3 regions of the Streptomyces sp. NPDC102514 genome follow, and region 3 is predicted to be linked to each of the others. Evidence: predicted binding sites of a transcription regulator. Region 3 holds the regulator's gene; each other region holds the start of a gene.

Region 1 (9,983 bases), on a different contig from region 3:
GTGACATCGGCCTCGCGTACCTCGATCAGCTCCGCCAGCCCGAGCGCCTCGGCGTTCGCGCTGGCCACGGCCGCGGTCAGCGGGTCCCGGTCGACGGCGAGGACCCGGATCCCGGCACGGGCGAGCGCGATCGCGTCACCGCCGATGCCGCAGCACAGGTCGGCCACGGACCGCACCCCCAGTGCCTGGAAGCGCGCGGCACGGTACGCGGCGACGCTCGCCCGGGTCGACTGCTCGACCCCGTTCGGCGTGAAGAACATCGCCGCCGCGTCCGCCGCCCCGAACTTCGCTACGGCCCGCTGCCGCAGCCGCGCCTGCCCGAGCGCGGCCGACACGAGCCCGACGGGATGGTCACGCCGCAGCCGCGTCGCCACGGCCAGTTCCTGGGCCGGTTCGGTACCGCGCACCTCGTCGAGCAGGGCACGCCCCTCGGACGTACGCAGAGCGGCGAAGGAGGCGAGCGGGGAGTCCGGCGGATCGAGGTCGTTCACCGCCCCATTGTGGGCCAGTCGGTGGACGGCACGCGCGCGACGGCGGTGTCGCCCCGGAGAAGGCCCCTTGACCTGGGAGTATCCGACCCCATGCGACTTGTAAGACAAGCTGACAGCGCCCCGAAAGGGGCGCGGGGAACTGCGCGGCCCGCCCCCACCGGCCCGCAGACGACTGTCCGTCGGTCCCGCGCGGCGGCACGCGCGATCTTGACCCTGCTGGCAGCCACCGCCAGCGCCCCGAAAGGGGCGCGGGGAACTGCGCGACCCGCCCCCACCGGCCCGCGGTCGACCGTCCACCCGTCCCGGGCAGCGGCACGCACGGCCCTGGCCCTGCTGGCAGCCACCGCACTGGCAACCGCCTGCTCGGCCCCGGCCCAGCCCCCCAAAGACGTCAAGCCGGCCGCAGGCCAACAGGCAGCGGCCAAACTCCGTCAGGAACAACGCGCCCACGCCGCGGCGGTGAAGAGATGGGGCCTCCACAAGGCCCCCCTGCCCGCCCCGCCCGCCCCGGCGAAGAAGCCGCACATCGACACCCGTGACGGCTTCGAGGTGGACGACCACGAAGGACTGCCGCCCGTCTTCACGACGATCCCCACCAAGGACAAGGTCGTCTTCCTCACCATCGACGACGGCGCCGAGAAGGACCCGGCGTTCCTGCGGATGATGAGCGAGCTGAAGATCCCGTACACCGCCTTCCTCAGTGACTACCTGGTCAAGGAGGACTACGGGTACTTCAAGAAGATGCAGGCCACGGGCGTCTCCCTGAACAACCACACCCTCCACCACCGCTATATGCCCGGCCTGTCGTACGCCGCGCAGAAGCGTGAGATCTGCGGGATGCAGGACGTGATCGAGAAGCGGTACGGAAAGCGGCCGACGCTCTTCCGCCCGCCTTTCGGCAACTACAACGAGGACACCCTGCGGGCCGCCAAGGCCTGCGGCATCAAGGCGGCGCCCCTCTGGAACGAGGAGGTCTTCGTCGACCACTGGGAGTACCGGGAGTGGGACCGCGACCTGCGCCCCGGAGACATCGTTCTCAGCCACTTCCGCGGCAAGGAGGACTGGCAGGGCACGATGCCCGACATGGTCCGCCGCTTCCTGAAGCTGATCACCGACAAGGGGTACGCGGTGGCCCGCCTGGAGGACTACCTGTGAGGCGCCGGGGGGCCACCGCCGCACTTCTGGCAGGCGTGCTCTGCCTCGCCGGCTGCGCCCAGTCCGTCGACCCCATCGAACGGCTGGGCAAGAAGGCGGCGGAGAAGGTACGCACACACGGGCCCCCCGTGGACGCGTACCGCCGCTGGGGGCTGAGCGCCCCGCTCGCCCGTGCGCCGGGCCCCTCCGTCCCGCGGCCCGCCTTACGGGCCGCGGGGCCCGGCCTGCCGCCCGTGGTGGACCGCGTCCCGACCCGCGACAAGGTCGTCTTCCTGACCTTCGACGACGGCGCGGAGAGGGATCCGCGGTTCGTCGACATGGTGCGGGAGCTGCGGCTGCCGGTGAGCGTGTTCCTCACGGACAGCGTCGTGGGGCCGGGGTACGCGCACTTCGGCCGGCTGCGGGCGGTCGGTGCGAGCGTGCAGAACCACACGCTCGATCATCCGTATCTGCCGGGGCTGCCGTACGAGGGGCAGCGGGCGGAGATCTGCGGGCAGCAGGAGAAGCTGAAGCGGCGGTTCGGGATTCGGCCTCGGCTGTTCCGGCCGCCGTACGGCGATTACAACGGCGACACGTTGCGGGCCGCGGGGGATTGTGGGATCGCTGCGGTTGTTCTCTGGCGGGATCCAGCGCGGTTGCGGGCGGGGGACATTCTTCACTGTCCTGAGGGGGGTGGGGCGTTGACGGGGGCGACCGTCGGGATGCTGCGCCGCGTCCAGGAGCAGGGGTTCGCTGTGGGGCGCCTGGAGGACTACCTGTAGGGGGCCCGGCTTTTCCTCGCCCCCGCCGCCCCTACCCGTCCCGTCCACGCATGGGGGCTGCGCCCCCTCGCCCCCCTTTGCGCAGTTCCCCGCGCCCCTGGGGGGGTGGGGGTGGGGGTAGAGGGGAGAGTGCGGAAGGTGGGCGGGGGGAAGGGCGGGCGCGGGTGTTTTTCAGGGGCGCGGGGAACTGCGCAATCTTTTGGGTCCGCCCCCACCGGGCCGCAGCCGACCACGCCCCAGCCCGTCCGGCGCTTGAGGACAACGGGGGGCCGGGGGCGCAGGCCCAGGGGCGGCAAGCCCGATTCCGACCCGCCCGGATGCCGCCAACCGCCGGAGGCAACTGGCACTCCGCTTGACCGAGTGCTAATCGCAGTCATAGTCTCGGCTCTGGCACTCACCGCAGGAGAGTGCCAATAGCGACGGGCAGGTCCGGCACCCGCGACGACGGATCCACCTGGTCGCCACCTCAGACAGTTAACCCCGTGAGATCTCCGAAGGGGGAGGTCGGATCGTGACGACCACCAGCTCCAAGGTTGCCATCAAGCCGCTCGAGGACCGCATTGTGGTCCAGCCGCTCGACGCCGAGCAGACCACCGCCTCTGGCCTGGTCATTCCGGACACGGCGAAGGAGAAGCCCCAGGAGGGCGTCGTCCTGGCCGTTGGTCCGGGCCGCTTCGAGAACGGCGAGCGGCTTCCGCTCGACGTGAAGACCGGCGACATCGTGCTTTACAGCAAGTACGGCGGCACCGAAGTGAAGTACAACGGCGAGGAGTACCTCGTCCTCTCGGCTCGCGACGTACTCGCGATCATCGAGAAGTAATTCACCCAGGTTTGCTTTGAACTGCGCCCCTGGCCCCAGCGAGTACTCCACACGAGTACTAAAAAGCGCCGGGTGCCCGGGGCGCCGTTCGTTTTTTGAGAGGACTGAATCAGCTCCATGGCGAAGATCCTGAAGTTCGACGAGGACGCCCGTCGCGCCCTTGAGCGCGGCGTCAACAAGCTTGCCGACACCGTGAAGGTGACGATCGGCCCCAAGGGCCGCAACGTCGTCATCGACAAGAAGTTCGGCGCCCCCACCATCACCAACGACGGCGTCACCATCGCCCGCGAGGTCGAGCTCGACGACCCGTACGAGAACCTCGGCGCCCAGCTGGTGAAGGAGGTGGCGACCAAGACCAACGACATCGCGGGTGACGGTACGACCACCGCCACCGTGCTGGCCCAGGCGCTCGTCCGCGAGGGCCTGAAGAACGTCGCCGCCGGCGCGTCCCCCGCCCTCCTCAAGAAGGGCATCGACGCGGCCGTCGCCGCGGTCTCCGAGGAGCTCCTCGCGACCGCGCGCCCGATCGACGAGAAGTCCGACATCGCGGCCGTCGCCGGTCTGTCCGCGCAGGACAGCCAGGTCGGCGAGCTCATCGCCGAGGCGATGGACAAGGTCGGCAAGGACGGTGTCATCACCGTCGAGGAGTCCAACACCTTCGGTCTGGAGCTGGACTTCACCGAGGGCATGGCCTTCGACAAGGGCTACCTGTCCCCGTACATGGTGTCCGACCAGGAGCGTATGGAGGCCGTCCTCGACGACCCGTACATCCTGATCCACCAGGGCAAGGTCTCCTCCATCCAGGACCTGCTTCCCCTGCTTGAGAAGGTCATCCAGACCAACGCGTCGAAGCCGCTGCTGATCATCGCCGAGGACGTCGAGGGCGAAGCCCTGTCGACCCTGGTCGTGAACAAGATCCGCGGCACCTTCAACGCGGTGGCCGTCAAGGCCCCCGGCTTCGGCGACCGCCGCAAGGCCATGCTCGGTGACATCGCGACGCTCACCGGCGCCACGGTCATCGCCGAGGAGGTCGGCCTCAAGCTCGACCAGGTCGGCCTGGACGTGCTGGGCACCGCCCGCCGCGTGACCGTCACCAAGGACGACACGACCATCGTCGACGGCGGCGGCAACAGCGCCGACGTGGCCGGCCGTGTCAACCAGATCAAGGCCGAGATCGACTCCACGGACTCCGACTGGGACCGCGAGAAGCTCCAGGAGCGCCTCGCGAAGCTGGCCGGCGGCGTGTGCGTGATCAAGGTCGGCGCCGCCACCGAGGTGGAGCTCAAGGAGAAGAAGCACCGTCTGGAGGACGCCATCTCCGCGACCCGCGCCGCGGTCGAGGAGGGCATCGTCTCCGGTGGTGGCTCCGCGCTCGTCCACGCCGTGAAGGTCCTCGAAGGCAACCTCGGCAAGACCGGCGACGAGGCGACCGGTGTCGCCGTCGTCCGCAAGGCCGCCGTCGAGCCGCTGCGCTGGATCGCCGAGAACGCCGGCCTGGAGGGTTACGTCATCACCTCCAAGGTCGCCGACCTCGACAAGGGCCAGGGCTTCAACGCCGCGACCGGCGAGTACGGCGACCTGGTCAAGGCCGGCGTCATCGACCCGGTCAAGGTCACGCGCTCCGCCCTGGAGAACGCCGCGTCCATCGCCTCCCTGCTCCTCACGACCGAGACCCTGGTCGTCGAGAAGCCGGCGGAGGAAGAGGCCGAGGCCGGCCACGGTGGCCACGGGCACTCGCACTAGGCGCTTCCCCGAGCGCGCGGTGAGTTGACCGCGGGCTCGGTGGGCGCTGAGCGCGCCCACGCGGCGGAGCCGCACATGGATACGGCCCCGCGCCCCTTCGGGGCGCAGCATGAAGGCCCGGCTTCCCGTCTCGGCGGGGGCCGGGCCTTCATGCTGCCGGGATGGTCTGGGTCCGCGAATCTGATAGTTCGTCCGTTGTCGACGCCGTGACTCCCCGTGGCCGGGGTGATTGGGCCAGATCTCGTATGGCGAATAAGGGTGAGCTTCACCTAACCTGGAGAGGTTGTAGCCCTTCGTAGTGTTTTGGGCACTCTGTGCGAATGTTTACCCGATGATTTCGGGGACCGCCTGCCACAGTGCACAACCGTCCACTACGCTCGAAGAGCACCATTTGGGCAGCTCGGGGAATCTAGGGGGACTGCGGTGGTTCATGAGGGGGAACCCTTATGGCGCAGGAGCAGCGCTTGTGGCAATGAGACGGAGTGTGTGGAGATAGCGGTGCGGGCCGAATGCGTTCTTGCTCGTGACTCCAAAACACCCGTTATGGCCGTGCTGTACTTCACCGCCGTCACATGGTCGAGCTTTCTCCGGGCTCTGTCACAGGGGGAGTTGCGAGACTCATGACTTTCTTACTGGGCGTCGGCAGGAGGTCTGAGGCAGCCATGGACACTGAGAAGTCTGCAGTGCACGGGGAGCGCAGGGGCCGTTCCCGGTCCACCGGCGTCGGAGGTGTCGCTGTCTTCCTGCTCGCCGTCGGGACGGTGGCCACCACGACAGCTGCCGCGACGTCGCTCTTGGTGGACAGCGTGGTAGCCAAGCGGGTCCTGTGGGGAGTAGTGCTCGTGGCTATCTCGGTCAGCGCAGGATTGTGGCGCGGAAATCAGGCTGTCACTGCATCCCCACCGAATTCTGATCGTCTTCCGTACGTCCCGCGCGCGGGTTCCCCTCGGTGAGACGGTTCTTCCGTCGTCGCAAGGCTCCCCGGGCCCACCATGTGAGGGCGGCCAGACATATTGCGCCCACCAGGCCGAGAGCCAGGGTGGCGATGTTCCCCCAGGGGAGTTCGAGTTCTCCGGACGCGTACCGAGCCACAAGGGCCAGCGAGCTCGATATGAGGAGGAGTAGGAGCGTGACTCCGACTCCGACTCCGACGAGGGTCGCGTCATTGGGCTCCTGTGGCGTATGTGGGGCGTCTTCCTGCGCGGCAGGGTTTTCTATCGGCTCGATACCGTTGGGAAGTTCCCCGGTGGCTTCGTCTTCGGTGAAACCGGTCGGGCCCGCCCCTTGCTCGTGAGTGTGCGTCAGCTTGCGCAGGCGCTGCCATGCTGACCTGGTCACGTCGATCCTCCCCCTGGTTCCACCGCTGGCGGTTGGTGATGCGGGCTCAACCCACGCCGAGGTCCTGCTTGATGCGGTCGATCAGGCCGAGTGACTCGGACTCGTCGAGCGCCATCTCCGTGATGTCCCGGTAGCACTTCTGATAGCGCTTCAACAGTTCGACGTCTTCGCCACCCGTCATGCTGCCAGCAGCATGCTCCAGGTACAGGAGGTCCTTGTCGTCGGTGAAGCCGAGCAGGACGAAGCTGCCCAGGGTGCTGTAGTGGGCGCCGGCCGCAAAGGGAAGCACCAGGATGGTCACATCGCTCCGGGTGCCGAAGTCCAGCAGTTGCTGCAGCTGCCCGGCCAAGACTTCTTTCCCGCCGATCTCGCGTCGTACGGCTGCTTCGTCGAGGATGAATACGGAGCTGAGTCGCTCCGCGGCCTCGAACATTCGAGACTGGCGCTCCATCCTGAGGTCGACCACACGGTTGACCCGCTCGTCATCGAGACCGCGGGGAGCGAGAAGCGCCTCCGCGTAGGCGCGGGTCTGCAGATGACCCGGTACCACGATGGGGTGGTACGTGTGCAGACGGGCGGCTGCGGTTTCGTACCCCAGGTACTGAGCGAACTGGGGACTGAGAACCTCGTGGTAGCCCGACCACCAGCTGGGACCCTTGCTTCCCCGGGCAGCTTCCTCCAGCTCCGCCACTACGGCGGGGTCGGTGATCCCGTAGACGTGTGCCAGCGCTCGCAGGTCACTGACGGAAATGCTGACCGCGCCGGTCTCTACCCGGATCAGTTTCGATTGCGACCACTCCACACGCTCGGCCGCCTCGCGCTGCGTGCAGCCCGCGTCCTCCCGCGCCCTGCGCAGCGCGATACGCAGCTTGCGTCGATTGAGACTTGGATCAACAGAGGGTGCCATCACCGCTCCTTCCGTCGTGCACGTACCCTGCACTTCATCCGCCATGCCATGAATGCCTGTGGCTTTCAACTCTATCCCTTAAGCGATGGTCAATCGGCTACTAGCTGATTGGCTTGTTCATGCTGCGGGCTGGTTCTGGAGAAGCGAGCGACCCGGTATCGGCGCTCTGGCGTGACAGTGTGCGAGCGGCGGACCCGCACGGAGGCCGACCGCACGGCCGGAGTCGAATCCGGCCGTGTGGCACCGGGCATTGCATGGTCATGTCCGGACCGTGAGGTGAAGTCGAAACGCGTGAGGGCCCCCACTCCGGTGGGGGCCCTGCGATGTCGAGCGCTCTGCCGTCCTCGTCGGCCTCAGTCGACCCGGCGCTGTGGATTACTCCACGTCTCCCAGCGGATTGAGCACACTCCCAGGAAGACGCGCAGGTAGTGAAATCGCGGAATGCGCCCTTCCTGCAGGCGCAGTTCGTTGCGGTGGTTCATCATTTCCTCGACGCGCCACTCGTCACCTTTGGGCAGCAGTGCCCCGATGACGAGCAGTCTGATCCCCACCCTTGTCTGCCTGCGATCCGAGGAGACGTCGCTGCGCGACTTCGAGAGACCGATGGCCACCCTTCCCACACGGGTGAAGAAGGTGCTCAAGGCCGGGGGCAGTAGGCCCACCAGGGTGTTCCCCATGTCTGTCTCAGTCGCGCGTCTCCACTTTAGGAACAGCAGCAACGCCAGCAGCAGGAGAAGTGCCGCCGAGGCAGAAAGGGCGACGGCGGCGAGAACGGTGACCATGGGTATGGGGTCCGATCAGTCCGTGACGGGGGTGGCCGCAGATGTGGTTGTCGGTGACGGCCTTCTCTTGTAGGCGCCGGCCAGAGCCAGTCGCGCTTGCTCTGCTCCGTCGGTGGTGAACGAGTAGTACCGGCGCCTTGGGCGTGGGGGGGTTGCAGCGGTGTGGGCGTCGGGGTCTTCCCAGGAACTCTCCAGTATTCCCGCTCGCTCCAGCCGGGCCAGGATGGGATGGATGGTTCCACTCTGTAGGCCCACCGCCTGGCCGACCGTCAGCCCGTACTGGGGCTGTGTCGGGTTCTGAAGCAGTTCCTTGAGGACCAGCTGAGTCTGCATGGTCATTCGGAGTCCGCTCATACAGCTAACTCTACCTAACTCGTCAAGCACCTACCTAGTTCTACAGTCGGTACATTTTGAGCCTATCTCTACTTAGGTTGTTCTCGACTTGAGTAGAGGTGTAGCCTGCGGTGCGAGCGCAGAGTGAGAGGAACATCGGTATGACTTCGCAGGGGCTGAGCGAGAACGATGCGAGTGGACCCGACATGGGGCCCGGTGGTGTGCCCCCGGCCTGGGACTTCCGGCTCGACCGCTCCGGACTGCTCGTCAAGGCGGGACGGCATCTGCAACTTCACGTTTCCCTGGCTCTGCTGCTCTGGCTGATCGCGGCAGTAGCCGGCTGGGGCGCCATCCAGTGGGAGTGGCCTCCTGCGGGGTGAGCGAGCAGGCAGTAGACAGTCGAGCGAGGTGTGATGGGCCCCCATCATTCGGTGGGAGCCTTCCGTCTCCTCCTTCGCTGATCATGTAGCCCCGGAGCGCGTGATGACAGCGGTCGTGGTATGGCACAGCAAAAGTCCCCTCCACCTCTAGGTGGAGGGGACTTCATCGATGTCAGGGCCTAACGGCAGCAACGCGCTCACTTCGGGCCGTACTTGCGGCCCGTCTTCGAGCTGATGCCGCTGAGCAGGCCCCGCGGGGTCACCTTCGCCACGCCCATCAGGGCCTTGTAGCGCGGGTCCGGGATGGACAGGGACTTGTCCCGGGCCAGGTCCGCCAGCGCGGCCGTGACCACCTTGTCGGCGTCCAGCCACATCCAGTTGGGGATGTTGTCCGTGCCCATCCCGGCCCGCTCGTGGAACTCGGTCCGTACGAAGCCGGGGCACAGTGCCATCAGCCGGACGCCGCTGCCCGCCAGGTCCTTCGCCACGCCCTGGGTGAACTGCACGACCCACGCCTTCGACGCCCCGTACGTGCCGCGCGGGAAGAACGCGGCCGTCGACGCCACGTTGACGACTCCGCCGCGCCCGCGCTCCCGCATGGCCTCGGCCGCCGCCGAGGTGAGCCGGAGCACCGCCTCGCAGTGCACCTTGAGCATTTTCAGCTCGTCCGCCATCGGTACGTCCAGATAGAGGCCCTTGTTGCCGAAGCCCGCGTTGTTGACGAGCAGGTCGACCGCGTGTTTGCGGTCCGAGACACGGGCGGCCACCGCCTCGATGCCCTCGTCCGTCGCCAGGTCGGCCGCCAGCACCTCCGCCTCGATGCCGTGCCGGTCGTGCAGTTCCGTCGCCTGCTCGCCGAGCCGCTTGGTGTCACGCGCCACCAGCACGAGGTTGTGCCCGTCGGCGGCCAGCCGCCGTGCGAAGGCGGCACCGATGCCCGCTGTCGATCCCGTAATCAAAGCCGTTGTCATGGCCCAAGGTTAGTGACCGCCGTACTTCTCGACGTACCTCAGCGCCTTCTCCCGTGCCTCCGGGTGCAGGGCGTCGCCCGCCGCCAGCACCCGCGGCAGCAACGTCCGTTCGAGGGTGACCGCGCGGAACTGGAGGGCGGCGGTGACCTCGTGGTCCGGCCGGTGCACGATCTCGATCGGATCGCCCGCCCGTATCTCCCCGGGCTCGATCACCCGCAGATATGCGCCGGACACCCCCTTCTGCGTGAACCGCCTGACCCAGCCCTTCTCGCCCAGGTGGCCCTGGAAGGTGAGGCAGGGGA
Region 2 (9,983 bases), on a different contig from region 3:
TCTCATGCTCCTCCACCGGCAACCTCGCGGGCGCGGTGGGCGCCGCCGCCGCGCGGGCCGGCTTCCGTTCCTGCGTGTTCATCCCGCACGACCTGGAGCAGGGCAAGGTCGTCATGGCCGCGGTCTACGGCGGCGAGCTCGTCGGCATCGAGGGCAACTACGACGACGTGAACCGCTTCTGCTCCGAGCTGATCGGCGACCCGGCCGGCGAGGGCTGGGGCTTCGTCAACGTCAACCTGCGGCCGTACTACGCGGAGGGCTCCAAGACCCTGGCGTACGAGATCTGTGAGCAGCTCGGCTGGCGGCTGCCGGACCAGCTGGTCGTGCCGATCGCCTCCGGCTCGCAGCTGACGAAGATCGACAAGGGGCTGAAGGAGCTGATCCAGCTCGGTCTCGTCGAGGACAGGCCGTACAAGATCTTCGGTGCCCAGGCCGAGGGCTGTTCGCCGGTGTCCGTCGCCTACAAGGCCGGGCACGACGTCGTACGGCCGCAGAAGCCGAACACGATCGCGAAGTCGCTGGCGATCGGCAACCCGGCGGACGGGCCGTACGTGCTCGACATCGCCCGCCGGACGGGCGGGGCCGTGGAGGACGTGAACGACGGCCAGGTCGTCGACGCGATCAAGCTGCTGGCGCGGACCGAGGGGATCTTCGCGGAGACCGCCGGCGGGGTGACGGTGGGGGTGGCGAAGAAGCTGATCGAAGCAGGTCTGCTCGATCCGACGCTGACGACTGTCGTCCTCAACACGGGGGACGGTCTGAAGACGCTGGACGCCGTCGCCTCCGACACGGGGCTGACCGCGACCATCCGTCCGAACCTCGACTCCTTCCATGAGGCCGGGCTCGGTTCCTGATCGCTGTCGCAGTTCCCCGCGCCCCCGAAGAAGGGGCGCAGTACCACAGCCCTACCTGATGGAGGTCCCGTGAGCGTCAACGTCCGTATCCCCACCATTCTGCGTACCTACACGGGTGGCCAGGCCGAAGTGGCCGCCGAAGGGGCGACCCTCGCCGAGGTCATCGCCGATCTGGAGAAGAACCACACCGGTATCGCGGCCCGTGTCCTGGACGACCAGGGCAAGCTGCGGCGGTTCGTCAACGTGTACGTGAACGACGACGACGTCCGCTTCGAGCAGGGTCTTGAGACGGCCACGCCGGACGGCGTCGGGGTCTCGATCATCCCGGCGGTCGCCGGAGGCTGAGCGCCCCGCACGGCGTCCCGTCCGGGGCCCGCTCGGCGCCGCTGATCATTACCCTTGGTAATGTCGAACACGCAGAGTTCATCGAATTGCCCTCTCCGCGACTGAAGCGGAGGGGGCAATTCTGTATGGTTGAGCGCGGTACAGTTGGGGAAGCTGCTTCGCTTCGCAAGGTCGGCGCATATGAGTTCGCGCCCGGGGCCCGACAAGAAGCAGCCAAAGTAACTGGTCCTTTTGAGCCGTTTATGGCATTTACCGGGCCCGACTTGCCCTGAATCTGCGTAAATCCTTCACATATTTCCGATCATCCGTGCCCGGAATTCTCGTCGGATTGACCTGTTGCAGACGGCAGTTGGACGGATACATTCAGCCGCGGTCGACGCGTTCCGGCGCACACCCCCAACCGTTGGGGGGTGAGGTCTGACCCGGATCCGCGAAGTGCGGGTCTGTGCAAGGGCCAGTAATAGGGGAGTTAGGCATGGCTCAGGGCACCGTCAAATGGTTCAACGCGGAGAAGGGGTACGGCTTCATCGCGGTCGACGGTGGTGCGGATGTATTCGTCCACTACAGCGCGATTCAGATGGACGGCTACCGCACCCTGGAAGAGGGTCAGCGGGTCGATTTTGAGATCTCGCAGGGCCAGAAGGGGCCGCAGGCGGACATGGTCCGACTGGCGACCGGCTGAAGCACGCGCCGACTTACTGCAGCGACGTTCTTCTTCCGAAGGGCTCGTACCTCCCGGGTACGGGCCCTTCGGCATGCCGGCGACCCGGGCGCGGGCCCTTCGGCATGCCGGCGCCGGAGTCGTGCGCGGGGCGTTCGGGGGTCGCGCGTGCGCCCCATGGTCATCGAGCGCCCTCTCCCCTCACCCCCTCCCACCTGCGGATCATTGAGAGACGCTTGCACTCGCATGGGTCGAGTGCTAATCATTGGCGTTAGCACTCTGCAGGTGAGAGTGACAACGAGGATCGGGTCAGTGAGGCCCGCAGACCGGGTGGGGCAAGGAACCACGAGGTCTGCAGGCCGTCCGTCGCGGGCGCGGGCGCGGTCCTGGAGATTCCACCCCAGTCCGGGAGGACCACTTCACATGGCCAAGATCATCGCGTTCGACGAGGAGGCACGGCGCGGTCTCGAGCGCGGGATGAACCAGCTCGCCGACGCCGTCAAGGTCACCCTTGGCCCCAAGGGCCGCAACGTCGTCCTAGAGAAGAAGTGGGGCGCCCCCACGATCACCAACGATGGTGTTTCCATCGCCAAGGAGATCGAGCTTGAGGACCCGTACGAGAAGATCGGCGCAGAGCTGGTCAAGGAAGTCGCCAAGAAGACGGACGACGTCGCCGGCGACGGAACGACCACGGCGACCGTGCTCGCCCAGGCGCTGGTCCGCGAGGGTCTGCGCAACGTAGCCGCCGGCGCCAACCCGATGGCCCTCAAGCGCGGTATCGAGAAGGCCGTCGAGGCCGTCTCCGGTGCCCTTCTCGAGCAGGCCAAGGATGTCGAGACCAAGGAGCAGATCGCTTCCACGGCCTCCATCTCCGCCGCCGACACCCAGATCGGCGAGCTCATCGCCGAGGCGATGGACAAGGTCGGCAAGGAAGGCGTCATCACCGTCGAGGAGTCGCAGACCTTCGGTCTTGAGCTTGAGCTCACCGAGGGCATGCGCTTCGACAAGGGCTACATCTCGGCGTACTTCGCCACCGACATGGAGCGTATGGAGGCCGTCCTCGACGACCCGTACATCCTGATCGCCAACTCGAAGATCGCCAACGTCAAGGACCTGCTCCCGCTCCTCGAGAAGGTCATGCAGGGCGGCAAGCCGCTGCTGATCATCGCCGAGGACGTCGAGGGAGAGGCGCTGTCGACGCTGGTCGTCAACAAGATCCGTGGCACCTTCAAGTCCGTCGCCGTCAAGGCTCCGGGCTTCGGTGACCGCCGCAAGGCCATGCTCGGCGACATCGCCATCCTCACGGGCGGCGAGGTCATCTCCGAGGAGGTCGGCCTGAAGCTGGAGAACGCGGGTCTGGACCTGCTGGGCCGTGCCCGCAAGGTCGTCATCACCAAGGACGAGACCACGATCGTGGACGGCTCCGGCTCCGCCGACCAGGTCCAGGGCCGGGTCAACCAGATCCGTGCCGAGATCGAGAACTCGGACTCGGACTACGACCGCGAGAAGCTCCAGGAGCGCCTGGCGAAGCTGGCCGGCGGCGTGGCCGTCATCAAGGCCGGTGCCGCCACCGAGGTCGAGCTCAAGGAGCGCAAGCACCGCATCGAGGACGCCGTTCGCAACGCGAAGGCGGCCGTCGAGGAGGGCATCGTCGCCGGTGGTGGCGTGGCTCTGCTCCAGGCTTCCTCGGTGTTCGAGAAGCTCGAGCTCACGGGTGACGAGGCGACCGGCGCGAACGCCGTGAAGCTCGCCCTGGAGGCCCCGCTCAAGCAGATCGCCGTCAACGGTGGTCTCGAGGGTGGCGTCATCGTCGAGAAGGTCCGCAACCTGCCCGTCGGTCACGGCCTCAACGCCGCGACCGGTGAGTACGTGGACATGATCGCCGAAGGCATCATCGACCCGGCGAAGGTCACGCGCTCTGCCCTGCAGAACGCCGCCTCCATCGCCGCGCTGTTCCTCACCACCGAGGCCGTCATCGCCGACAAGCCGGAGAAGGCTTCGGCCGGCGCCGGCGCCGGTGGCGGCATGCCGGGCGGTGACATGGACTTCTGATCCGGAAACGGATCGGCGGTCCACCGCCGCGGCACCGCTTCACCACAGTTGTACGAACCGAGGGCGGCACCCCATTCCAGGGGTGCCGCCCTCGGGCGTTCCCGGGGTCGTGCCCGGGGCTGCTTCCGGGGTCACGCCGGGATCGTGTCCGGGGTCACAGGGGTGGGTGGGGGCGGAGGAATGCATCGGGCGCCGGGATGGTTGTCCGGGGAGTTATCCATGCGTATGCACATACCCGACGGGATGTGCAATCCCCTCCCTCCCCCCATGAGGAGCCCCCACGTGACTGTCGCCCCCTCCGCCTCCCGCGCCGCCGAGGTCCTTTCCCGGCCCGTCGCCCTCAACGGCCTGACCGTTCCGAACCGGATCGCGATGGCGCCGATGACCCGGCAGTTCTCGCCGGGCGGAGTACCGGGGGAGGACGTGGCGTCGTACTACGCGCGCCGAGCCGCCGCCGGTGTCGGCCTCATCGTCACCGAGGGCACGTACGTGGACCACGAGTCCGCCGGGAACAGCGACCGGGTGCCGCGGTTCCACGGCGAGGAGCAGCTCGCGGGATGGGCGAAGGTCGCCGCGGACGTGCACGCGGCGGGCGGGACGATCGTGCCGCAGCTCTGGCACATCGGCATGGTGCGCTCCGCCGGGGAGCCGCCGTACGCGGACGCGCCCGCGGTCGGCCCGTCCGGCCTGCGCATGGACGGCACCGCCGGCCAGGGCAAGGAGATGACCCAGGCCGACCTCGACGACGTCATCCAGGCCTTCGCCGACGCCGCCGCCGACGCCGAGCGCATCGGCTTCGACGGGGTCGAACTGCACGGCGCGCACGGCTATCTGCTCGACCAGTTCCTGTGGGCGGGCACCAACCGCCGCACGGACGGATACGGCGGGGACCTCGTAGCCCGTACGAAGTTCGCCGCGGAGATCGTGGCCGCGGTGCGGGCGGTAGTCTCGCCTGCCTTCCCTGTCCTCTTCCGCTACTCGCAGTGGAAGCAGGACGTGTACAAGGCGCGCCTGGCGGAGACCCCGGCGGAGCTTGAATCCCTGCTCGCGCCCCTGGCCGCGGCCGGAGTGGACGCCTTCCACGCGTCGACGCGGCGCTACTGGCTGCCGGAGTTCGACGGCTCCGAGCTGAACCTGGCCGGCTGGACGAAGAAGCTCACCGGCAAGCCCGTCATCACCGTCGGCTCGGTCGGCCTCGACGGGGACTTCCTCAAGGGCTTCCGTGGTGAGGGTGCGCCGGTCAAGGGCCTCGACGATCTGCTCGACCGGCTGGAGAACGAGGAGTTCGACATGATCGCGGTCGGCCGCGCGCTGCTCCAGGACCCGGAATGGGCCGTGAAGGTACTGGGCGGACGGTTCGGGGAACTGGCCGCGTTCGACGCGGTGGCGCTGCGCTCGCTCAGCTGAGTCTCGGGCGGGGGCGCCTTCGACTGCGGGTCGGTGGGGGCGGGCCCAAAGGATTGCGCAGTTCCCCGCGCCCCTTGGTGCCTAGGGGCCTAGGGGCGCGGGGAACTGCGCGAAGGGGGCGAGGGGGCGGAGCCCCCATGCGTGGACGACGGGGGAGGGTGGGGGCGGGGTCAGGTCGTCGGGGTCAGGTGTTGGGTTGTCCACCGTTCGAAGGGGGTCAGCTCGATTCCGAGGTCGCGGGCGTACTGGGGACGGCCCGGCTGACCCACCACGTTCAGCCGCTCGTGCGAGGCACCCATCGCCGGCATGCCCGCGGCCAGCGCCTGCTCCTCCGTCATGTCCGGCGCGGGCAGGTGCGTACCCAGTGCCAGGGAGAGGATCTCGGCGATCCGCGCCATCGACAGGTAGTCGCTGGCCAGTTCCAGCTCGACGCGGTCGAACCGTTCCGGCGCGGCGACGGCCGCGGCTGCCGCCGTGCCGATGTCGTCCACGGCGGCGAGCGACAGGTGGGTCGTGGGCTTGAGCACGCTCACGATGCCGCCTTCGACCCCGCGCGGGAACAGGAACCGCATGGAGGGGAGGAAGTTCTCCATGAAGAAGCCCGGCTTGAGCAGCGTCCAGCGGGGGAAGCCCGCCTCGCGGAGCCGGTCCTGGATCTCCCGCTTGGCTTCCAGCGTGGCCGCCGTCGATGCCCACCGGCCCTCGGCCCAGCCGGGGTCCTCGGTGTGCTGACCCGCACCGCTGACGGAGGTGTGCACGAACTGCGGCACCCCGGCCGCCCTGGCGCCCTCGATGAGGTTGACGCCCTGCCGCACCTCCCCGTCGAAGTCGAAGCCGTCCTCCGTGAGGCCGGGCATCTGTACGGAGAAGACCGCGCGGACGCCTTCCGCCGCGCGCGTCACGGAGTCGCGGTCGTGGAGATCGCCGGTGACCAGCTCCGCGCCGAGCGCCTCGACGGCCTTGGCGCGGGCCGTGGCCGGGTCGCGTACCAGCGCCCGTACGGGAATCCCCGCCGTGAGCAGGGCGCGGGCGGTGGCGCCGCCCTGTCTGCCGGTGGCGCCCGTGACCAGGACGGGTGCGGAGTCTGAGCCGGTGTTCTTGGGCATGCGGATGCTCCTCGGAGGCGCTGACGCAGCAAAACGGCGGGGCCCGCCGTTTCCTCTTCGCCTAAGATATGGCGGGGCCCGCCGTTTGACAAAGCACGAGGTGAGATCCGATGCCCGACCATCAGCGCGCCGACGCCAGGCGCAACTACGCGCGCATCCTCGCGGTGGCCGAGGAAGAGGTCGCCGCGCACGGGGCGGACGCGTCCCTGGAGCAGATCGCGCGCACGGCGGGGGTCGGGTCCGCCACGGTCCGCCGGCACTTCCCGACGCGCCGCGCGCTGCTGGAGGCGGTGTCGCGGACGCGGATCGAGGCGCTCTGCGTGCGCGCCGAGGAGCTGACGGACCAGGGCGACAGCAGGGATGCCCTGCTGGAGTGGATGGGCGATGTCGTCGCCTACTGCGTCTCCGCGCGCGGGCTGGCCGCCGCGCTGACGTACGACGGCTCTCCGGCCGACCCGATGCACGAGAACTCGTGCTCGCGGTCGCTGGAGGAGGCGGGCGGCCCACTGCTCCACCGCGCCGCGCGGGACGGCGCGGTGGCGACGGGCGTCACGGTCGCCGACCTGATCACGCTCGCGGTAGGCATCGTGCTGGCCACGGAACACCACCCGAACCCGGCGGCGGAGGCGGACCGCTTGTTCCGCTTGACGGCGGCGGGGCTGAGCCCGCTGGGGTAGGGCGATGGGCCGTGCGGATTTGCGTCAAAATTGCTGACAATTTTGTGGGCGATTCGTTCGGTATGGCGGTGGAGCAGGCAGGACGTGGGCTTTCGGGGTGGTGGCCGGTTCCCTTTGGTGTCGTCGGAGGGGCAGGGAAGTCCTCAGGAACGGCTGGTGCACTGGGTGCTTCGAGCCGTGCTTGAGGACAGGAGACGGACGTGAAGCGCAGAGCAGTGGTCATGGGGGCAACCGCGGCGACGGTGGGGACGGCGGTGGGGTTCGGTTCCGGGGCGCGGGCCGCCGCCTCGCAGGACCGGCGGGCCGGGGCGGGGGGCTCGGCGGATCTCGTCTTCGATCCTGACGCCTACGCCGAGTCGACCCTCACCGTCGAGGACACCGGCGGCGTCGCCCACGAGGTCGTGTACCGCTTCTACAAGGTCGCCTCCTACGTGGCCGCGCCGGTCGACGCGGCCTACCAGTCCCTGAACGTCAGCGTGCCGGTGCGGATCGACGGCACGGCCGTCGACGCCACGGACGCGCCGATCCTCCTCGCCAACGGCATCGGCGGCTACATGCCGTCGTCCGTGGCGAACAACACCGGCATCGTCGCCTCCGGGATGGGCGGCGGAACCAGCCGCCAGGCGCTCGCGCTGGCCGCCGGGTACGTCGTCGTGGAGCCCGGCGCCCGCGGTCGTACGCTCGTCGACGCCTCCGGGGTCTACTACGGGACGGCACCGGCCGTCATCGTCGACCTGAAGGCCGCCGTGCGGTACCTGAAGTTCAACAGGGGCCGCGTCCCCGGCGACGTACGGCGGATCGTCTCGTCCGGTGTCAGCGCGGGCGGGGCGCTGTCCGCGCTGCTCGGCGCGTCCGGGGACAGTCCGCTCTACGAGCCGTACCTGAAGGCGATCGGTGCGGCCGACACGAGCGACGCGATCTTCGCCGCCGGTGCGTGGTGCCCGATCATCGACCTCGAACACGCCGACATGGCGTACGAGTGGTGCTGGGGCGCCAACCCGCTGAGCGGCGGCGCGCAGGTCGATCCGACCGTCTCGGGGGAGCTGAGGGCCGCGTACGCCGAGCACCTGGCCACGCTCGGGCTGCGGGCGAAGGGCTTCGGTGCCCTCACCGCGCGCAACCTGGACGCGTACCTGCTGAAGACACATCTGGAGCCGTCGGCCACGCGGTACCTGGCGGCGCTGCCGGACGCGGACCGGGCCGCCTATCTCGACGCGAATCCCTTCATCACCTGGTCCGGAGGTGGTGTGTCCGGTGGCGGCTCGGGTGGGCGGGCCGCCTTTTCCTGGGACGGATTCCTCACGCACGTGGGCGCCCGGAAGAAGAACGCGCCGTCGTTCGACGGCTTCACCCTGGCCACCCCCGAGAACAACCTGTTCGGCACGGGGACCACGAAGGCCCGGCACTTCACGCTCTACAGCCTGCGGCACGAGAGCGGTGACAGTGCGCGCCTGGACGCCGACATCCCCGCCAAGCTCGACCTGATGAACCCGATGCACCACCTCGTCGAGGACCTCAACCGCGACCGGGCGAAGCACTGGTGGATACGCCTCGGCACCAAGGACACCGACACCTCACTCTCGATAGCCGGCAACCTCTCTGCCCGTCTCACGAGCCTGGGTGACGACGTCGACACCGCGTACTACTGGGACGCGGGGCACGGGGCCGACCAGGATCCGGGTGCCTTCGTCGAGTGGATCGGGGAGGTCTCGGGCCACCGGCCCCGGCGTTAGTTCCGGCTCCGTCCGGCGCTAGAGGTTTCCCATCGGTTCGATGTCGACCTTCACCGGCGTGCCCCAGACGCGCAGCACCTCGTAGTCCGTGAACTCGTGGACCAGCCGGTACGCCATGCTCGGGCGGGGGGTGCGGCGCTGTGCGGCGAGATACAGCTCGGCCTCCTGCTTGTCGCGGCGGGGCGTGCCGCACAGCTGCCAGGCCTGGCCGGTCCACATCTCCGGCAGCCAGCGCTGCTGGGGCTGGGGCCGGTCGCCCCGGACGCCGTAACGGGACGTGGTGCGCTCGGAGTTCTCGTCCGGGGCCGTCGGGCGGCCCTGCGGGTAGGAGTCCTGGAACGAGTTGTTGACGTTCGAGCGGCGCGCGAGGCGGCGGCGGGTCTCGCAGAGCAGGCACAGGTCGGGGGCGTCCTCGTCCACCGGGCCCGTGGGGTGTTCCGCGCAGCGGGTGGTGGGGGCCGCGGTGGTGACGGTCTCGTCCAGGAGGTCCAGGGCGCGCTTCAGATCCGCCTTCACCTCGTGGAGCTTGGCGTCGGGCATCTCGGTGGAGAGGGCGTCTCCGTGCTCGCCCAGCACGCGGAGGGCTCTGCCCAGGGCGGTCAGTTGCGCGTGGTTCACGGCTCTTGGGGTCCCTTCCGATTGGCTTCACGGCTTTATCAGCGTCGCATGTGGTACTGACAGTGTGGGGTGTGGAGTGTGGAGTGTGGAGTGGTTGTCGGGTGCGGGTCCGTGGGGGCTGGTCGCGCCGTTCCCCGCGCCCCTTAGGGGCGAAAGGATTGCGCCGTTCCCCGCGCCCCTGACGGAAAAAGACTGCGCCGTTCCCCGCGCCCCTATGAGCGCCCCTCGAAGCGGGACGTCACGGGCGGTGGGTTGTTGCCAGGGCTTCGCGTAGGTGGCCGTTCGTTGTTTTGAGGAGGTGGGCGGCCGTGGGGGCGTCCACGGTGCCCAGGATCGTGAGGATGGCGTTCTTGACCTCGCCGTCCGTCGCGGCCAGCGCCGCCTCGATCTCCTCGTCGGACGCACCCGTGGCGAGCGCGACGATCCGGCGGGAACGCGCCCGCAGCTTCTCGTTCGAGGCGCGTACGTCGACCATCAGGTTCCCGTACGTCTTGCCCAGGCGGATCATCGTGATCGTCGAGAGCATGTTC
Region 3 (9,983 bases):
AGCGAATTCTGCTGGAGCTGCGGCTGGTGACGGGGTGTCCGTTGTCGCTGCTGCGGGCGGATGGGCTGGCGGCGGCTTCGCGTGCGCTGGCTGGGGGGTTGTTGGAGGCGGGGCCCTTCGGGGAGGGGCGGGCCGTGCTCACCCTCCGGGGGCGGTTGCTGGCGGACGGGGTGGTCCGGGACCTGGTGGATTAGCGGGCTTTCCCCCGCCCCCGCCGCCCCTGCCCGTTCCCGTCCACGCATGGGGCTGCGCCCCTCGCCCCCTTTGTCCTCAAACGCCGGACGGGCTGAAAGGCATCTTTCAGCCCGTCCGGCGTTTGAGGACAAAGGGGGGAAGTGTTTCTACTCCGGGGCCGTGACGAAGTCGATCAGTTCTTCCACTCGGCCCAGGAGTTCCGGCTGGAGGTCGCGGTACGAGTGGACCGAGTCCAGGATCCGCTGCCACGCCGCTCCCGTGTTTTCCGGCCACCCCAGAGACCGGCAGACACCCGTCTTCCAGTCCTGCCCGCGCGGCACCCGCGGCCAGGCCGCGATGCCCACGGACGACGGCTTCACGGCCTCCCAGACGTCGATGTACGGGTGGCCCACGACCAGCGCGTACTCGCTCGTCACGGCCTCCGCGATACGCGATTCCTTCGTGCCGGGGACCAGGTGGTCGACCAGGACCCCGAGCCGCGCGTCGGGCCCGGGGGCGAACTCGTCGACGATGGCGGGCAGGTCGTCGATGCCCTCCAGGTACTCGACGACGACGCCCTCGATGCGCAGGTCGTCGCCCCAGACCCGCTCGACGAGTTCGGCGTCGTGGCGGCCCTCCACGTAGATGCGTCCCGCACGGGCCACCCGGGCCCGCGCCCCGGGCACGGCGACCGATCCCGACGCCGTGCGCGTGGGGCGTACCGGCGCGGCCGACGGGCGTACGAGGGTCACCACGCGCCCTTCCAGGAGGAAGCCGCGTGGCTCCAGCGGGAACACCCGGTGCTTGCCGAAGCGGTCCTCCAGCGTCACCGTCCCCGCCTCGCAGCGGATCACGGCACCGCAGAACCCGGTGCCGGGCTCCTCGACCACGAGCCCCGGCTCCGCCGCGACCTCGGGCACGGGCTTGGGCTTCTTCCACGGAGGGGTGAGATCCGCTGAGTACTGGCGCATTCGGATGACGATAGGAGAAGCCCGGGCCCCGCACGTACACCGACACCCCGGAGCGGCGCTCGCGGCAGGACTTGCGGCACGACTCACGGCACGTCGAAACGCCGTGCCAGCGCCTCCCGTTGGGCCCGTACGAACGTCGCGTCCACCACCGCCCCGTGCCCGGGCACGTACAGCGCGTCCTCGCCCCCGAGGGCCAGCAGGCGGTCCAGCGCGGCGGGCCACCGGGAGGGCACGGCGTCCGGTCCGGCCTGGGGTTCGCCGGACTCCTCGACCAGGTCGCCGCAGAAGACGATCTCAGGCGAACCGGGCCCGGCGACCAGGACCGCGAGGTCGTGGCCGGTGTGCCCGGGGCCCACGTTCGCCAGCAGGACCTGCCGGCCACCGCCCAGGTCGAGCGTCCACTCGCCGGAGACGAGATGCCGGGGCCGCACCAGGAGATCCGCCGCCTCGGCCGCCTCCGCGGGATCGGCGCCGTTGCGCACCGCGTCCGCGAGCAGTTCCTCCCGCCCCTCGCCCAGGACCCTCCCCCAGTCCCGGCCTCGCTCGACCGGGGGGACCCCCACGGCGCCCGCCGCGGCGAACACCTCGGCCCCCGTGAACGCCGCCGCCCCGAAGACATGGTCGAAGTGCGGATGCGTGAGCGCGAGGTGCGTGACGCGCCCGCCCCCGAGCAACTCGTGCGCCCGCGTGCGCAGCCGCGCGCCCTCCCGCACGCTCGATCCCGCGTCGATCATGAGCGCCGCGTCCTCGCCGACCACGAGCCCGGCCGTGCAGTCCCACCCCGGGAGCCGGCAGCGCCCCGCGTACGGGGACAGCTCCTCCCAGCCGGTCCCGTCGCGCCCGGACCCTTCCCATGTCACGTTCATGCGCCGACGCTAACCCCGTCGGCCGCGCCTGCATGTTCCCGACAGAGCGGGACACCCTCGTACACGTCGCCTGTCCGATGTGCCCGGCGTCACGACATCGCAGGCCCGCCCTTGCCCGGCCCGTACCCACCGGCCGTACACTTGGCGCGGGGATGCTGGCACTCGCGCGCGCTGAGTGCCAGGCGACACCGCCGATGACGACCGACTGACGACCGATGACCGCGCGGAAGACCACGGGAGGTGTGCGCGATGCTCAGTGAACGCAGGCTCGAAGTGCTGCGCGCCATCGTCCAGGACTACGTGGGCACGGAGGAGCCGGTCGGCTCGAAGGCGCTCACGGAGCGCCACCGGCTGGGGGTGTCACCGGCGACCGTCCGCAACGACATGGCGGTCCTGGAGGACGAGGGGTACATCGCGCAGCCGCACACCAGTGCGGGGCGCATCCCCACGGACAAGGGCTACCGCCTCTTCGTAGACAAGCTCGCGGGCGTCAAGCCGATGACCGCGCCCGAGCGGCGGGCGATCCATCACTTCCTGGACGGTGCCGTCGACCTCGACGACGTCGTGGGGCGGACCGTGCGGCTCCTCGCACAGCTCACCCGCCAGGTGGCCGTCGTCCAGTACCCGTCACTGACCCGCTCGACCGTGCGTCATGTGGAGCTGCTCGCGCTGGCCCCGGCCCGCGTCATGCTCGTCCTGATCACGGACACCGGGCGGGTCGAGCAGCGCATGGTGGACTGCCCGGCCCCCTTCGGGGAGGTCTCCGTGGCAGATCTGCGCGCGCGGCTCAACAGCCGGATCACGGGGCGCCGTTTCGCGGATGTCCCCCAACTGGTGCAGGATCTCCCCGACGCCTTCGAGTCGGAGGACCGGGGGACGGTCACGACCGTGCTCTCCACCCTCCTGGAGACTCTTGTCGAGGAGACCGAGGAGCGGCTGATGATCGGCGGCACCGCCAATCTGACGCGCTTCGGACATGATTTTCCCCTCATGATCCGTCCGGTGCTCGAAGCGTTGGAGGAGCAGGTCGTGCTCCTCAAACTCCTGGGCGAGGTCAACGATTCGGGCATGGCCGTACGGATCGGTCACGAGAACGCCCATGAGGGACTCAACTCCACTTCTGTGGTCTCGGTCGGCTACGGTTCGGGCGGCGAAGCAGTCGCCAAACTCGGCGTGGTCGGACCGACGCGCATGGATTACCCCGGAACGATGGGAGCGGTACGAGCGGTGGCACGGTACGTAGGACAGATCCTGGCGGAGTCGTAAGTGGCCACGGACTACTACGCCGTACTCGGCGTGCGCCGCGACGCGTCCCAGGACGAGATCAAGAAGGCATTCCGGCGGCTCGCCCGCGAGCTGCACCCGGACGTCAATCCCGATCCGAAGACGCAAGAGCGCTTCAAGGAGATCAACGCCGCGTACGAGGTGTTGTCGGACCCGCAGAAGAAGCAGGTCTACGACCTCGGCGGCGACCCGCTGTCCCAGGCGGGCGGCGGTGGCGCGGGCGGCTTCGGAGCCGGCGGCTTCGGCAACTTCTCGGACATCATGGACGCGTTCTTCGGCACGGCGTCGCAGCGTGGACCCCGGTCCCGCACGCGGCGCGGCCAGGACGCGATGATCCGGCTGGAGATAGAGCTCGACGAGGCCGCCTTCGGCACGACGAAGGACATCCAGGTCGACACGGCCGTCGTCTGCACCACCTGCAGCGGTGAGGGCGCGGCCCCCGGCACGTCCGCGCAGACCTGTGACATGTGCCGCGGTCGCGGCGAGGTGTCCCAGGTCACGCGGTCCTTCCTGGGCCAGGTCATGACGTCCCGCCCGTGTCCCCAGTGCCAGGGCTTCGGAACGGTCGTCCCGACGCCGTGCCCCGAGTGCGCGGGCGACGGACGGGTGCGCTCGCGCCGGACCCTGACCGTGAAGATCCCCGCCGGTGTCGACAACGGCACCCGGATCCAGCTCGCGGGCGAGGGCGAGGTCGGCCCCGGCGGCGGCCCCGCAGGCGACCTGTACGTGGAGATCCACGAGCTGCCGCACAACATGTTCCAGCGGCGCGGCGACGATCTGCACTGCACGGTCACCATCCCGATGACCGCGGCGGCACTCGGCACCAAGGTCCCGCTGGAGACGCTCGACGGGCTCGAAGAGGTCGACATCCGCCCCGGGACGCAGTCCGGGCAGTCGATCCCCAAGCACGGGCGCGGCATCACCCATCTGCGGGGCGGCGGACGCGGCGACCTCATCGTGCACGTCGAGGTCATGACGCCCACGAAACTCGATCCCGAGATGGAGCGGGTCCTGCGGGAGCTGGCCCAGATGCGCGGCGAGGAGCGGCCCACCGGGCAGTTCCAGCCCGGTCAGCAGGGCTTGTTCTCCCGGCTGAAGGACGCCTTCAACGGCCGTACCTGACGGGCGAACCGCTGGTGACCGCCGGGCGTGCCACAGGATGATTCCTGTGGCTTATGCCCGGCGGACGGCCGGATTCGGACTTGTAGGGAGGACGTGACAACATGCCGTCATGTCCTCCGCGCTGACCGATCTTTTCCCTCTCCCGATCGTGCAGGCCCCGATGGCGGGCGGCGTCTCCGTGCCGCAGCTCGCCGCGGCCGTGTCCGAAGCCGGAGGGCTCGGGTTTCTCGCCGCCGGCTACAAGACCGCCGACGGCATGTACCAGGACATCAAGCAGCTGCGCGGGGCCACCAGCAGGCCGTTCGGCGTGAACCTCTTCATGCCGCAGCCCGAGTACGCCGACCGGTCGGCCGTCGAGGTGTACGCCCACCAGCTCGCCGGTGAGTCCTCCTGGTACGAGACCGAACTGGGCGACCCCGACAGCGGACGCGACGACGGCTACGACGCCAAGCTCGCCGTCCTCCTCGACAACCCGGTGCCGGTCGTCTCCTTCCACTTCGGCTGCCCCACCCGTGACGTCCTGGACTCCCTGAGCCGGGCCGGCACGCTCACCCTCGTCACCGCGACCACCGCCGAGGAGGCGCAGGCCGTGCAGTGGGCGGGCGCCGACGCGGTCATCGTGCAGGGCGTCGAGGCCGGCGGCCACCAGGGCACCCACCGCGACAACCCGGAGACGGACGGCTCCGGCATCGGACTGCTGTCGCTCGTCGCGCTGGTCCGCGAGACCGTGCAGATCCCGATCGTCGCGGCCGGCGGCATCATGCGCGGCAGCCAGATCGCCGCGGCGCTGGCCGCCGGCGCGAGCGCCGCCCAGCTCGGCACCGCCTTCCTCGCCACCCCCGAGTCCGGGGCCAACGCCCTCCACAAGCAGGCGCTGACCAACCCCCTCTTCGTGCGTACGCAGCTGACGCGGGCGTTCTCCGGCAGGCCCGCGCGCGGGCTGATGAACCGCTTCATGCGCGAGCACGGGCCGTACGCGCCCGCCGCCTATCCCGAGGTGCACCACCTCACCTCCGCGCTGCGCAAGGCCGCCGCCAAGGCGGGGGACGCGCAGGGCATGGCGCTGTGGGCGGGACAGGGGCACCGGCTCGCCCGCGAACTGCCCGCCGGACAGCTGGTGGAGGTGCTGGCCGCCGAACTCGCCGCCGCCAGGACAGCGTTGTCGGCCGAGCAGGGCGGGGGCGTCGGGCGATGACCGCGCCGGTGTTCGTGGTCGACGAGGTGCCCGGCGGGCCGCAGTTCGTGCTCGACGGGCCCGAAGGGCGGCACGCGGTGTCCGTGAAACGGCTGCACACCGGTGAGGACGTCGTCCTCACCGACGGGCGGGGCCGCTGGGCCGAGGGCGTCGTCATGACGGCCGAGGGCAAGGACCGGCTCGTCGTGGCGGACCTCCACGTCGTGCACGAGGAGCCGCCGCCCGCGCCCCGTATCACCGTCGTGCAGGCGCTGCCCAAGGGCGACCGGGGTGAACTCGCCGTCGAGACCATGTCGGAGACCGGCGTCGACGCGATCGTCCCCTGGGCGGCGTCGCGTTGCATCACGCAGTGGAAGGGCGAGCGGGGGCTCAAGGCACTGGCGAAGTGGCGGGCGACCGCGCGTGAGGCGGGCAAGCAGTCGCGGCGGGTGCGGTTCGCGGAGGTCGCGGACGCGATGTCGACGAAGCAGGTTGCGGCGTTTCTCGCCAAAGCGGAGTTCGCTGCGGTGCTGCACGAGGACCGGGGGTACCCCGGTGAGCCCCTCGCCACCGTCGAGTTGCCCGCCGCCGGGTCGATCGTGCTGGTCGTCGGGCCCGAAGGGGGTGTCTCCCCGGAGGAGTTGGCGACGTTCACCGAGGCCGGGGCGCGGGCCTGCCGGCTGGGACGCAGCGTGTTGCGGACGTCCACGGCGGGGACGGCAGCGGTGGCGCTGCTGCTGGGCCGGACGGGGCGCTGGTCGTAGCACCGGCCCGGCTGCGGGCCCGGTGGGCGTGGGCGTACGTGATTGCGCAGTTCCCCGCGCCCCTGGGTACCTCGGCCCGTCCGGGGTTCGCGGTGCGGCGAGTTGGGGAACTGCGCGATCAGCCCCCACCGGCGCGCAGTCGACAGTGAACGGTGCGGTGGGGGCGGGCCTCAACGATTGCGCAGTTCCCCGCGCCCCTGAACCCCCGCGCCGTCAGGCGCTCAGGGGCGCGGGGAACTGCGCGGCCAGCCCTCGTCGGCCCGCAGTCGGCAGTGAGTCGTGCCGCGGGGGTTCGGGGGCCGCGTCCCCGGGAGGGTGAGCGTGGCCGCATGGGGGCTACCGCGGGGGCGTCAGTGGTGGCACGCTGCCGTGCATGGGGGCACTGAGGCGTATACGGCACCGCGGCCCGGCGATCGCACTGACCGCCGTCTCGGCCGTGTTCGCGCTGGTCGCGTGTGAACCGGGCGACGGCCTGAACACCGCGGCCGTCGCGATCACCACCGACCAGAAGGGCACGAGCGAGCTGGAGAAGCGGGGCATCGACGTGCAGTGGCTCACCTGCACCGCCTCGTACGGCGACAAGGGCGAACCCACTCCCTCGGCGAGCGTCCACAGCGTGGCGTCCGTCGACTGCACGGGCGAGACCAAGGACGGCCAGGACATCAGCATCAAGGGCCAGGTGACCCAGGAGGTCAACGGCACCTGCGTACGCGGCGATCTCACCGCGACGGTGGGCGGCAAGGAGGTGTTCCGGCTGAACGTCCTCGGCAATTGCCAGGCGAATACACCGCCCGCCAACAACCCGACGACCCCGCCGCCCGACCAGCCGGGGGCGACCGTCACCGTCACCCGGACCGTGACCGTGTATCCGAACCCGAGTTGCTCCTGCATCTCGGGAAAGTGATCAATGCGACGAAGCGGCCGGCCCGGGGAAGTGATCGAAAGCTCTGGTCGCGGCCGGGGACGGCTGCATAGGGTGATCGGGTGACACAGCCTGCATCCGCCGCATCCGCATCCGCCGCATCCGCCGCGACCTCCGCGTATCTCCGGTATCCGCACCTGCACGGTGAGTTGATCGCCTTCACCGCCGAGGACGACGTCTGGGTGGCGCCGCTCGACGGCGGCCGTGCCTGGCGGGTCAGTGCCGACAACGTTCCCGTGAACCATCCACGGATCTCCCCGGACGGCGCGACCGTCGCCTGGACCTCGACCAGCGACGGCGCCCCCGAGGTGCACATCGCCCCCGTCGACGGAGGCCCCGCCAAACGCCTCACGTACTGGGGCAGTTGGAAGACCCAGGTGCGCGGCTGGACACCCGAGGGCCAGGTGCTCGCGCTCAGCACGCAGGGCCAGGCCAGCCTGCGCCGCAGCTGGGCCCGCGCGATCCCGCTCGACGGCGGACCCGCGACGACCCTCCCGTACGGGCCCGTCGGCGATGTGGCCCACGGCCCCGGCGGCACCGTACTGCTGTCAGCGCCCATGGGCCGCGAGGCCGCCTGGTGGAAGCGCTACCGGGGCGGCACGGCGGGCAAGCTGTGGATCGACCGGGCGAGCGACGGGGAGGGGGAGCGCGGCGAGTTCGTACGGCTGCACGCCGACCTCGACGGGAACCTCGAATACCCCTCGTGGGTCGGGGAGCGGGTCGTCTTCCTCTCCGACCACGAAGGCGTGGGAGCCGTGTACTCGTCCCTCGCCGACGGGTCGGACCTGCGGCGGCACACCGGGATCGAGGGCTTCTACGCCCGGCACGCCTCCACCGACGGGACCCGCGTCGTGTACGCGTCCGCCGGTGAGCTGTGGATCCTCGACGACCTCGACGGGGCCGAGCCGCGCCGGCTCGACATCCGGCTCGGCGGACAGCGCGTCGACCTGCAGCCCCATCCCGTGAACGCCGCCCGCTGGTTCGGCGCCGCCGCGCCCGACCACACCGGACGCGGCAGCGCGGTCGCCGTGCGCGGAGCCGTCCACTGGGTCACCCACCGCTCGGGACCCGCCCGCGCGCTCGCCGCCGAACAGGGCGTACGGGCCAGGCTGCCCCGCACCTTCCGCGCCGACGGCGAGGAACACGTGGTGTGGGCGACCGACGCGGAGGGCGACGACGCCCTGGAGTTCGCCCCGGCGACCGGCGTGGCACCCGGCGCGACCCCGCGCAGGCTCGCCGCCGGACAGCTCGGCCGCGTCCTCGGACTCGCGATGGCACCCGACGGCAGCCGGGCCGCGGTCGCCTCGCACGACGGTCGTGTCCTGCTCGTCGAACGCGAGACCGGCGAGGTCCGCGAGGTCGACCGCAGCGAGGACGGCGAGGTCTCCGGGCTCGTCTTCTCACCCGACTCGGCCTGGCTGGCCTGGTCGCACCCCGGCCCGCGCCCGCTGCGCCAGCTCAAGCTCGCCAACACCGCCGACCTGTCGGTGACCGAGGCGACACCGCTGCGATTCCGCGACTACGCGCCCGCGTTCACCCTCGACGGGAAGCATCTGGCCTTCCTGTCCGCACGGTCCTTCGACCCCGTCTACGACGAGCACGTCTTCGACCTCGCCTTCGTCGGGGGCTCCCGGCCGCACCTCATCACTCTCGCCGCCACCACCCCCTCGCCCTTCGGACCCCAGCGGCACGGACGGCCCTTCGAGGCCCCCGACAAGGACGAGACCCCCGACAGCGAGGGCTCCCCGGCCACCCGGATCGATCTCGAAGGGCTCGGCGACCGCATCGTGCCGTTCCCCGTCGAGGCCGCCCGCTACACCGGGCTGCGCGCCGCCAAGGACGGGCTGCTGTGGCTGCGGCACCCCGTGCGCGGTGTACTGGGCGCCTCCCGTGCCACCCCCGACGACCCGGACCCCAAGACCGACCTGGAGCGTTACGACCTCGCCCAGCAGCGCATCGAGCACCTCGCCTCGGACGCCGACGGCTTCATGGTCACCGGCGACGGCAAGCGGATCCTCCTCTGGACCGACAGCAAACTGAAGGTCGTACCGAGCGACCGGCGCGCCTCGAACGACGACGAGAGCGACACCAACATCACCGTCGACCTGTCGCGCATCCGCCAGAGCGTCGACCCGGCCGCCGAGTGGCGCCAGATGTACGACGAGACCGGCCGCCTCATGCGCGACAACTTCTGGCGGCCCGACCTGGGCGGCACCGACTGGGACGGCGTACTGGACCGCTACCGGCCCGTCCTCGAACGGGTCGCCACCCACGACGACCTGGTCGACCTCCTCTGGGAGGTGCAGGGCGAACTCGGCACCTCGCACGCGTACGTCATGCCGCGCGGCGGATTCGGGCACGGCGATCGGCAGGGGCTGCTCGGCGCCGACATCTCCCGCCACGACGACGGTCCGCAGGGGGCGCCCCTGTGGCGTATCGACCGCATCCTGCCGTCGGAGACCTCCGACCCCGACGCGCAGTCGCCGCTCGCCGCACCCGGGGTCGCGGTCCGCGCGGGCGACGCGATCGTGGCCGTCTCCGGGCAGCCCGTCGACCCGGTCGCGGGACCCTGGCCGCTGCTCGTCGGCACGGCCGGCAAGCCCGTCGAGCTGACCGTCTCCCCGGCGGGCGGCGGTGATCCGCGGCACGCGGTGGTCGTGCCGATGTCCGACGAGGAGCCGCTGCGCTACCACGCGTGGGTCGCCG

What was found. Region 3 encodes HrcA, which represses chaperone genes, less so after heat shock. Its sites were predicted from a motif close to TTNGCACTCNGNNNNNCNGAGTGCNAA; they were not measured.
Region 1: a site for HrcA is predicted at 2,748-2,774, ahead of groES (co-chaperone GroES). Genes of this name have one in related genera too.
Region 2: a site for HrcA is predicted at 2,132-2,158, ahead of groL (chaperonin GroEL). Genes of this name have one in related genera too.

What each region holds. Positions count from the first base shown of each region.
Region 1 covers NZ_JBVJLW010000027.1:18,178-28,160, reverse strand. The annotation lists gene ACZ60E_RS41745 (class I SAM-dependent methyltransferase) at 1-491, opposite strand, end outside; gene ACZ60E_RS41740 (polysaccharide deacetylase family protein) at 816-1,646, shown strand; gene ACZ60E_RS41735 (polysaccharide deacetylase family protein) at 1,643-2,407, shown strand; gene groES (co-chaperone GroES) at 2,919-3,227, shown strand; gene groL (chaperonin GroEL) at 3,345-4,970, shown strand; gene ACZ60E_RS41720 (DUF397 domain-containing protein) at 5,394-5,594, shown strand; gene ACZ60E_RS41715 (helix-turn-helix domain-containing protein) at 6,355-7,215, opposite strand; gene ACZ60E_RS41710 (hypothetical protein) at 7,569-7,997, opposite strand; gene ACZ60E_RS41705 (PadR family transcriptional regulator) at 8,013-8,330, opposite strand; gene ACZ60E_RS41700 (hypothetical protein) at 8,492-8,710, shown strand; gene ACZ60E_RS41695 (SDR family NAD(P)-dependent oxidoreductase) at 8,908-9,681, opposite strand; gene ACZ60E_RS41690 (MOSC domain-containing protein) at 9,691-9,983, opposite strand, start outside.
Region 2 covers NZ_JBVJLW010000018.1:111,072-121,054, reverse strand. The annotation lists gene thrC (threonine synthase) at 1-854, shown strand, start outside; gene ACZ60E_RS36440 (MoaD/ThiS family protein) at 924-1,199, shown strand; gene ACZ60E_RS36435 (cold-shock protein) at 1,675-1,881, shown strand; gene groL (chaperonin GroEL) at 2,284-3,912, shown strand; gene ACZ60E_RS36425 (NADH:flavin oxidoreductase) at 4,180-5,319, shown strand; gene ACZ60E_RS36420 (NmrA family NAD(P)-binding protein) at 5,490-6,425, opposite strand; gene ACZ60E_RS36415 (TetR/AcrR family transcriptional regulator) at 6,536-7,102, shown strand; gene ACZ60E_RS36410 (subtype B tannase) at 7,303-8,835, shown strand; gene ACZ60E_RS36405 (hypothetical protein) at 8,854-9,453, opposite strand; gene murQ (N-acetylmuramic acid 6-phosphate etherase) at 9,692-9,983, opposite strand, start outside.
Region 3 covers NZ_JBVJLW010000014.1:258,469-268,451, reverse strand. The annotation lists gene hemW (radical SAM family heme chaperone HemW) at 1-194, shown strand, start outside; gene ACZ60E_RS31895 (DUF3097 domain-containing protein) at 342-1,145, opposite strand; gene ACZ60E_RS31890 (MBL fold metallo-hydrolase) at 1,229-2,011, opposite strand; gene hrcA (heat-inducible transcriptional repressor HrcA) at 2,261-3,277, shown strand; gene dnaJ (molecular chaperone DnaJ) at 3,278-4,417, shown strand; gene ACZ60E_RS31875 (nitronate monooxygenase) at 4,527-5,612, shown strand; gene ACZ60E_RS31870 (16S rRNA (uracil(1498)-N(3))-methyltransferase) at 5,609-6,355, shown strand; gene ACZ60E_RS31865 (hypothetical protein) at 6,729-7,259, shown strand; gene ACZ60E_RS31860 (S41 family peptidase) at 7,340-9,983, shown strand, end outside.